3 regions of the Paenibacillus sp. FSL M7-0896 genome follow, and region 1 is predicted to be linked to each of the others. Evidence: predicted binding sites of a transcription regulator. Region 1 holds the regulator's gene; each other region holds the start of a gene.

Evidence for each region. Region 1 encodes Rex, which represses fermentation and respiration genes when NADH is low (regulators of the CRP and FNR family bind a similar motif). Its sites were predicted from a motif close to TTGTGAAATATTTCACAA; they were not measured.
Region 2: a site for Rex is predicted at 1,742-1,759, ahead of adhE (bifunctional acetaldehyde-CoA/alcohol dehydrogenase). Genes of this name have one in related genera too.
Region 3: a site for Rex is predicted at 1,836-1,853, ahead of MKY12_RS07055 (flavocytochrome c). Genes of this name have one in related genera too.

The regions. Positions count from the first base shown of each region.
Region 1 is NZ_CP150250.1:4,424,988-4,428,270, reverse strand. It holds gene dinG (ATP-dependent DNA helicase DinG) at 1-895, shown strand, start outside; gene MKY12_RS19095 (redox-sensing transcriptional repressor Rex) at 1,045-1,695, shown strand; gene MKY12_RS19090 (amidohydrolase) at 1,685-2,986, shown strand; gene MKY12_RS19085 (DUF5590 domain-containing protein) at 3,016-3,283, shown strand, end outside.
Region 2 is NZ_CP150250.1:4,677,220-4,680,502, reverse strand. It holds gene MKY12_RS20335 (extracellular solute-binding protein) at 1-1,082, shown strand, start outside; gene adhE (bifunctional acetaldehyde-CoA/alcohol dehydrogenase) at 1,835-3,283, shown strand, end outside.
Region 3 is NZ_CP150250.1:1,686,036-1,689,318, reverse strand. It holds gene MKY12_RS07060 (FAD-dependent oxidoreductase) at 1-177, shown strand, start outside; gene MKY12_RS07055 (flavocytochrome c) at 261-1,820, opposite strand; gene dcuS (DcuS/MalK family sensor histidine kinase) at 1,948-3,283, opposite strand, start outside.

The sequences.
Region 1 (3,283 bases):
AAGCGGTAATTATAAGGGCAAGTCACTGCAAATGTATGCTGTTCCTGTAGATGTCAGCACCCAGCTCAGGGAGCTGTTCTTCGATAAGAAGAAGAGCATTATCCTGACCTCGGCCACCTTATCCGTGGATAAATCCTTCCAGTTCATGATTGATAACCTGGGTCTTGGCGAGGCTGCAGAGCAGCGGCGTCTGATGACAACACTGCTTCCGTCGCCATTCAAGTATCGTGAGCAGGCTCTCCTGGTCATTCCCCGGGACTTCCCGAGCGTCAAGGGGAGTATTGGGGATGCCCGCTTCGTGGACACCCTCGTGCACTCCCTTGCCGAGACAGCTGTAACAACACGGGGGCGGATGCTGGTGCTGTTCACCTCCTACAAGATGCTGCGCCAGGTGTATGAACCGCTGAAGGAGGCACTTGCCTCACAGGATATCGCGGTACTCGGACAAGGTGTGGAAGGCGGCAGCCGGAGCAAGCTGATCCGCCGCTTCCAGGACAGCCCGGCTTCGGTCTTGCTGGGTACCAGCAGCTTCTGGGAAGGGGTGGATATCCCTGGAGAAGCATTGACCTGCCTGGCGATTGTCAGACTGCCGTTCCAGCCGCCGAATCACCCGCTGGCAGAAGCGAAGTCAGAGCTGCTTCAGGCACAGAAGAAGAATCCGTTCATGAAGCTGTCCGTGCCGCAGGCTGTCATCCGCTTCAAGCAGGGCTTCGGGCGGCTGGTCCGCACGGCGCAGGACCGGGGCATCGTAATTGTGTACGATACCAGAGTGATTGAATCGCATTACGGAAAGTACTTTCTGTACTCGCTCCCCGGTCCCAAGATGGAGCATATGCTCACCGAGCAGATGGTCCCGAGAATTGCCGAATGGCTGGATGACGGCGGGGTTTCCTAATTCATCTGCTATTGCTATTATTAATAAGTCATGATTATCCTGAAGATCCGTTCCCGCCTGTCCTGCCACTCCGGCAGGCGGCGGGGCACGGTTGCTATAATTGTACGGAATGAAGTGTAGGCTAACAAAACTTTTAAGGAGGAGAATACATGAAATCGGATAAAATATCGGAGGCCGTCGTGCGCAGGCTCCCAGTGTACCTGCGTTTCCTGAACGATCTCCAAAAACGTGAAATCTCCACAGTCTCTTCTCAGGAGCTGGGCCAGAAGCTTGACCTAAATCCCGCCCAGATCCGTAAGGATTTGGCTTATTTTGGTGATTTTGGCAGAAAAGGCATCGGCTATGATGTATCTTATCTGATTGAGAAGATCCGCCATATCCTGAAGCTTGACCAGCAAATTAATGTTGCACTGGTTGGAGCCGGTAACCTCGGTCATGCCTTGTCTAACTACAACGCTTACTTGAAGGATACGATGAAGATTACTGCCATCTTCGATGCCTACCCGCCGAAGGTGGGCCAGCAGATCAACTCGCTGGTTGTGCAGCCGATGGAGGAGCTAAGCAGTACCATCCGCTCGCAGGGCATCCGGATCGGGATTATTACCGTGCCTGACAGCGAAGCCCAGAACGTAGCTGATATTCTTGTGGATTCCGGTATCGAAGCGATTCTGAACTTCGCACCGGTTATTCTCAAGACGCCTGCCAATATCCGGATTCATGCCGCAGATTTCACCACAGATCTGCAGAGCTTGGCCTATTATTTGCATGATGGAAAGGATGAGGCTGAAGATGAGCAGTAAGATCACGATAATCAAGAATGGGCACTTCCTGGTTCCGGGCAGTGACAAGCCGGTACTGAGCGGGTACATGACCCTGGAGAATGATTTGATTACTTACATAGGTGAAGCTGAGCCGGTAGTGGAGGATGGCGCACAGGTCGTAGACGGCAGCCGTCTGCTGTTCATGCCTGGTCTGGTAAATACCCATGGTCATACTGCAATGTCACTGCTGCGCGGGTACGGTGACGATATGGTGCTTCAGACTTGGCTGCAGGAGAAGATGTGGCCGATGGAAGAGAAATTCACTGGTGATGATGTATATTGGGGAACCTCGTTGTCCGTGCTGGAGATGCTGAAGGGCGGCACAACCACCTTCCTCGATATGTATGATCATATGGACCGGGTAGCGGAAGTAACGGAGCAGTCCGGTATTCGTGCTGTGCTGATGCGCGGCGTAATTGGGCTGTGCCCGGAAGAGGTACAGCAAGCGAAGCTTGCTGAGGCGATTGCTTTTGCCCGTAACTGGCACGGCAAGGCTGACGGCAGAATTACGACCATGCTCTCACCGCACGCCCCGTACACCTGTCCTCCAGAGTTTTTCATGAAGTTTGTGCAGGCTGCCCATGATCTGGACTTGCCAATGCACACCCATATGTCCGAGACGCGCCATGAAGTGGAACAGAACGTGGCCGACTACGGCCTGCGTCCGGTCGCGCATCTGGAGAAGCTCGGGATGTTCACCCGTCCTTCGCTCATTGCCCACGGGGTTCATCTGAACGATGAAGAGATCGGTATCCTGGCCCGCCATAACGTTGGCGTGTCGCATAACCCCGGCAGTAACCTGAAGCTGGCCAGCGGGGTAGCCCGTGTTCCTGAGCTGCTGAGAGCCGGGGTTAAGGTCTCTCTGGGGACAGACGGTGCGGCGAGCAACAACAATCTGGATATGTTCGAAGAGATGCGGCTGGTGGCTCTGATCCACAAGGGCGTAAGCGGTGATCCTACAGCGGTACCGGCTCCTGAGGCGCTTCTGATGGCTACGGAGTATGGGGCGCAGTCTATTTTCCTAAGCGGGGTGGGCCGGCTTGCAGCAGGAATGAAGGCCGACTTCATCGCACTTGATATTGACCAGCCTCATCTGCTGCCGCATACCGATCTGCTCTCCCATGCCGTATATTCGGCAAGTGCCAAGGATGTGGAGCATGTATGGGTGAACGGCCAGCAGGTTGTGAAGCATGGACAATGCCTGACACTTGATGAAGAAGCCATCCGCCGCAAAGCACAGGAGACGTTCGAGAGCCTGCTTAAACGGTAATTCAAGGGAACGGGAAAGGAAGCAGCGTGGTGAAGAAGAAGAGGAGAAAATGGATCTGGCTGGGGATTACCGTGGTGCTGCTCCTTCTGTTCGGACTTAGCCAGTTCTATGCCTACATTATGAAGGACCAGTGGAACGAGCGGAGTGAGGCCAAGGAGCTGGCCCGGGCGCGTGCCGGACTAACAGAGGTAACCAAGGCCCAGAAATCTGTATGGAATGAGAATGAGATCTACTGGGTGCTGACCGGTAAAAATGAATCAGGGACCGAGCTGATGGTGTGGGTCCGTTTCACCTTGG
Region 2 (3,283 bases), 250 kb from region 1:
CCGAAGCTAAATTCCTGATTGAGAAGGGCTGGGTAGCCGACATCACCGATCTGTGGAATAACTATGAGTTCAAGGATCAGATCAATCCTGTGCTGCAGAACCAGTTCATCATTGACGGCAAGGTGTATGGGGTTACACAAAAGGGTTACGTCACTACAACAATGATCAACAAGAAGATGCTGGATGACAAAGGTGTAGCCGTACCTCCAATGGATTGGACCTGGGACGACATGCTGAACACAGCCAAAGGAGTGGCTGATCCCAAGAAAGGTATCTCCGGGATTGCCCCGATGGGCAAAGGCAACGAAGCCGGCTGGAACTGGACCAACTTCCTGTTCGAAGCAGGCGGGGAGATTCAGAAGATTGAGGGCGGAAAGGTGGTGGCCACCTTCAATTCCGAAGCTGGTGTTAAAGCGCTGGACTTCTATAAAAAGCTGAGATGGGAAGCCAAAGCGGTTCCCCAGGATTGGGCGCTCGGCTGGGGCGATGCTGTAGGTGCCTTCCAGCAGGGCCGTACCGCGATGGTAATGGCCGGCTCCGATGGCGTCATTGAACAGGCGCTCAATCAGGGAGGCTTCAAACCGGAGGATGTGCTGACCTATCCAATGCCTGCGGCTGAGAAGGGCGGCAAGCATACCGGTGTTCTCGGCGGCGACTATCTGGTCATCAACCCTAATGCCAGCAAGGATGAGCAGGAGATGGCCTTCCGTTATATTACCTTCGACTATTTCTCGGATAAAGGCCTGGATGCGCTCGATGCCATTCTGCAGCAGCGCAAGGCGGACGGCAAATACTTCATTCCGCCGCTTCTGGATTACTATGCTGCCGATTCCGACTTCGGCAAGAAGACCAAAGCAGTGTATGACAAATACTCTGATATTGTATATCAATACAATACAGATATTATGGCTCTGCTCGACGGCAAGCCTGAGGCGCAGTACAATACCCAGGACTACTATGCAACCATGTCCAATGTCATTCAGGAGCTGTTCGCCAAGGAAGGCACGGACTCGAAGGCCCAGCTTGATGCAGCAGCCGCAACCGTACAGAAGAAATTTTTCGATACCATTAAGGTGGAGTAGCCTGGGATGTCTCTTTCTAGACTTAGGGGAAGAGATGAATAAGGGGGGCAGCAGAGATGCTGTCTCTTTTTTTTCCTTTCAGGAAATTATGCCAATAACATTTTAAGAGGAATCCTGCCAAAAGTGCAACATTACTGCCCCAAAGAAGCGTTCTATGCTGAAATCCTGCACGAACTGCAACAAATTCAGCGCTAACGTGCTCTAAACACCGAAATTTGTGCAAATAATGCAACATTGTACTTGCAACCCGTAAAAGTTATAGAGAAATCCTGCAAAAACTGCAACATTACCATTACTGCTCCTTAAAAGCGGCGGGTGAGAGAGGCATTAGCATCGTTCACCCGCAGGGTAATTTACCGTCCTTTAAAAGGACGGCAAAGCCGTTTCCACTTGGCAGAGATTTATATTTATATTCACCGTCAGAGTGAGTCTGTAGAAGAGCGACGGATGAACCGAAGTGGAGGCTTGGCATTCATGAGCAAAATTCCCGAAGCCCAACCGGCATTGCAAGGCAAGATGGGCCATCAACGCTGCAGACTATCGTATTGCGTTCGCAGAATAGACAAATATTAATTAAATATTACATATAATGTGGAAAAAATACCGGTAAATGATCGAATGAAAGCGCTTTGAAAACAACTCAAAAAAAACTTTAAACTTTGTGAAAGATTTCACTATACAAGGTGAAAAGGATGTGCTAAGATAAATGTATAGAAAGAAACAACCTAAAAATTGACAGGAGGACGAGGGAGATGGCAGTTAAAAACGAAGTCGCCGCCCAAGTGAAACAAACCACCGCTGAAGAGTATATTCAGGTTTTGGTGGATAAAGCAAAGAAAGCCCACGAAGCGTTCATGGGCCTGGATCAAGAGCAGACAAACACAATCGTTCATGCAATGGCGCTGGCCGGACTCGACAAGCATATGTACCTGGCAAAACTGGCTGTTGAAGAAACAGGACGCGGAGTATACGAAGACAAAATTACAAAGAACATCTTCTCCACTGAATATATCTGGCACGGTATTAAGTACGACAAGACTGTAGGCGTTATTGAGGATAACGCTTATGACAGCTTCCAGAAGATTGCTGAACCAGTCGGAATCATTATGGGTATCACACCGGTAACCAATCCAACATCCACCACGATGTTTAAAGCTTTGATTTCCGCTAAGACACGTAACCCTATTATATTCGGTTTCCACCCGTCAGCGCAAGAGTGCAGTGCGGCAGCAGCCAAAATTCTGCATGATGCAGGCGTAGCAGCAGGCGCACCTGAGAACTTCATCCAATGGATTGAGCTTCCTACGATGGACAAAACAAACGCACTGATGAACAATCCGGATGTTGCACTGATTCTGGCAACCGGCGGATCGGCAATGGTCAAGGCAGCTTACAGCTGCGGCAAACCGGCACTCGGCGTAGGTCCTGGTAACGTGCCTGCCTTCATTGAGAAGAGTGCTGATATTGATCAGGCTGTAACAGACCTTATCCTGTCGAAGACTTTTGATAATGGTATGATCTGTGCTTCCGAGCAGGCAGTTATCATTGAAGAAGCCATCTTCGATCAAGTGAAAAAGAAAATGATTGCAAACGGCTGTTACTTTGTGAACAAAGAAGAAGCAGCTAAGCTGACCAGTGGCGCAATGAACGTAGAGAAATGCGCAGTTAACCCGGCTATCGTTGGCCAATCCGCTGTGAAGATCGCTGAAATGTGCGGCATTCAGGTTCCTGCCGGAACGAAGATCCTGGTAGCTGAGCTTGAAGGTGTAGGTACTAAATATCCATTGTCCGCTGAGAAGCTGAGCCCGGTTCTGGCTTGCTACAAAGTGAAGAATGCTGACCAGGGTATCGAACGCGCAGCTCAAATCGTTGAATTTGGCGGCATGGGCCACAGCTCGGCTATCCATTCCAACAACGAAGAAGTAATCATGAAGTTCTCCAACCGTCTGCAGACCGGACGTATTCTCGTCAACTCGCCATCGACTCACGGCGCAATCGGCGACATTTACAACACTAATATCCCTTCATTGACACTGGGCTGCGGATCTTACGGACGCAACTCGGTATCGCAGAACGTCACTGCAATCAATCTGATCAACGTGAAAAGGGTGAATCGTCGTACCGTGAATATGCAATGGTTTAAAGTACCTGACAAGATTTACTTCGAAAAGGGAGCCACTCAGTACCTGGCCAAAATGCCT
Region 3 (3,283 bases), 2.7 Mb from region 1:
CCGGAATTTCCGCATTGCTACTTCATTGAAGGCTATGGCGGAAACGGCACGGTCTACAGCATGATTGCCGCCGAGCTGCTTGCCGATACGCTGGCCGGCAAAAGCCGTCCGGAGCTGGAGCTGTTCTCGCTGACCCGGTCGGCCAAGCCTGCGCCCTCCCCGGCGATACAGCCTTAGAGCTGCAACACAGAAAGGGATGCCCGCATAGCCTGATGGCTGCAGAGCATCCCTTTTACATGAGAACAATATAGGATAATAGCTTATTGCGCTTTTACAAATTCAGCCGACTTAATCCCTGCCTGACGTCCGAAGATAATAATCTCGGCTACCGAGTTACCGCCGATACGGTTCTCACCGTGCAGCCCGCCGACCACTTCTCCTGCCGCGAACAGGCCCGTAATCGCCTTGCCGTCTTTGTTCAAGACCTCAGTGTTGGTGTTGATCACCACTCCGCCCATCGTATAGTGAATTCCAGGGCCGATCTGAATCGCATAATACGGAGCACCGGACAGATCATTATCCATACCGGTTGTTCTGCCGAACTCGGCATCCGACTTACTTTTCACCGCACTGTTCCATGTTTCCACGGTGGTCTTAAGTGCAGCGGCTGGAACCTTCATCTGATCCGCCAGTGCCTCGATGGTATCTGCGGTCTTGACTACACCCATCTTGATGTATTGATCTACCGCCTTGACACGGGATTTCACTCCGGCGTCGAACACGAGATAAGCGGATTTCTCAGGAAGTGTATTAATTGAAGCCGTCACCTTGTCACGGGTATCCATCTCATTGCCGAAGCGCTTGCCCTCAGCAGATACAAGAATAGCCCCTTCTCCCCGGACCGCTTCACCGATCAGGTAGGATTTCTCCTGCTGTACAGTCGGGTGAACCTGAATCTGATCCAGGTCTACGGTAGTTCCGCCGACCTTCTCAATCATGGCAATGCCATCGCCGGTGCTGCCAATCTGGTTGGTCGTTACCAGTCCTTGCAGATCCGGGCGAACCTTGGCAATCAGTTCCTTGTTGGCACCGAAGCCCCCGGTGGTTACGATAACTGCTTCTGCGCTGATCGTTTTGTCATCGGCCTGGTTGAACAGCACCTTCACGCCGTTCACCTTACCGTCCTGTACCGTAAGCTCCTTCACATCCGCATTGACGAACAGCGGAATTCCCTGCTCCTGAACATTGCGGACAAGTCCTGCTACAAGATATTGTCCCACGGCCGAGCCGTCCTCCGGACGATGGGTACGCTTCTCCTTCATTCCGCCGGTAATCGTAATATTGTTCAAGCGGATTCCGATGGAATCGAGCCAGTCAATGGCCCCTGCGGATTGATCCACGAAGAAGTGCAGCAGCTCCTTATTGTTCGTATCATGTCCGCCCTTAAGGGTCTCTTCATAGAACAGTTCGTTGCTGTCTTCGATGCCCTGCTCCTTCTGGAACTTGGTCTGCGAGGCATTCATTCCCGAGGAGGATTTCGTAGTATTGCCGCCAGCTACCGGCATCTTCTCCAGGATGACCGGGTTCATGCCGGCCGCTTTGGCTTCCAGTGCAGCAGACATTCCCGCACCGCCCGCGCCGACGATGACGATATCATATTTATCTTTTAACTGATCATACGGAGTATAGCTCGCTTCGGATGCCCCCGATACGGCCTCTGCTGTCTCTTTAGGTGTAGCCGTTGCTGCAGGCTCTGTGGTCGCGCTGTTTGTTCCCTTGCTCTCATTCTTGCTGCTGCCCGCATTGTTGTTTCCGCAGCCTGCAATGACCAGCATCACGGAGAGAATGAGGATAAGCGCCGCTGTTAATCTCTTATTCATGTGAGTTGTGCCCCCTTGTGCATATTTTCACAATTATCATAGCGCCAAAGAAGCGGTTTGTGGAACCTTCCGTAAATTATTAAAGAGTTTTGTAACTAAAGTAAGCGGGTATGCAGACCTTAAATGTTCACACACCCTCCTCCTCCTTCACCTCATAAGGCACATCCACGATAAAATGTGCTCCCGGCCCGCAGCCGGCGGCAAGCTCAAGATGACCCCCCAGTTTGTCTACACTTTTCTTCACCAGATATAGGCCGATTCCCCGCTGTTCACCCTTGGAGGAGTAGCCCTGAACGAAGATCTTATCCCCCAGACCCGCCGGAATTCCCGGACCGTTGTCGCTAACCTCGCATAGCAGCCGCCCTTCTTCATATTGAAAAGCAAGCTCCACCCGCTTCACGGGTTGCTCACAGAGCTCCCCCAGCGCCTCCAGAGCATTATCCAGCAGATTGCCGGCAATCGTAATCAGCTCATGAATCACCTGCGGATCAGCCGGCTCCGGCAGATAGCTGTCTCCGGTCAGCAGCAGCTCCATCCCCGCTTCGCGTGCCCGGCTCAGCTTCCCCAGCAGAAATCCGGCCAGCACCGGGTCCTTGATCTGTCTTGTGATCGACCCGATCTCCTTCTGGTAATTGCTTACCGTTCCCAGAATATATTGCTGCAGCTCATCATACAGACCCATATGCGTCATGCCCATAATGACATGCAGCTTGTTCATGAACTCATGGGCACCGGAGCGCAGCGCTTCTGCATAGACCGAGACTCCCGACAGCTTCTCTGCCAGCACAGCCAATTCGGTTTCATCCCGGAAGGTAGCAATCGCGCCAACGATATTCCCGTTCACCCGGACTGGCAGGCTGTTCACCAAAAGAGAGCTGTCTCCCAGCTCCAGCTCCCGGTCCTGTATCCCCTCTCCCTCAGCCAATACCTGCTCAAGACCCAGCTCCGGCCAATACTCGGCAATCTGCCGGTTCATGGCGCTCCCGCCAATCCCCGCTGCCCGCAGAAGCCGCTGTGCTTCCATATTAAGGATGGTAATCCGCGCCTCCTGATCTACGGCAATAATTCCCTCACGCGTGGATTCCAGCATCGCACTGCGTTCCTGGAGCAGCTTGGAGATGTCCTCCGGCTCCATCCCGAACACCATCCGCTTGATCCGGGCCGCCAGAATGAATGCTCCTCCCGCTCCAAGCAAGGCTCCCGAGACCAGAATCGCAATAATCGTCCACTCATTCATCAGAACCAGCCGCTCGACCCGCTCCAGGGACAGACCGGCAATGACCACACCCACCTGATGCCCCCGGTTGTTATAGACCGGCACGAAGCCGCGCAGGGATCTGCCGAGCGGACCGGCCCCTTCGGAGATGCTCTCCCCTCCGCGCAGCGATATCTCCTGGCCGCCTCCCGCAAAGGGAAGACCTACCAGCGAAGCATCCGGATGAGAATAGCGGATTCCCTTCATA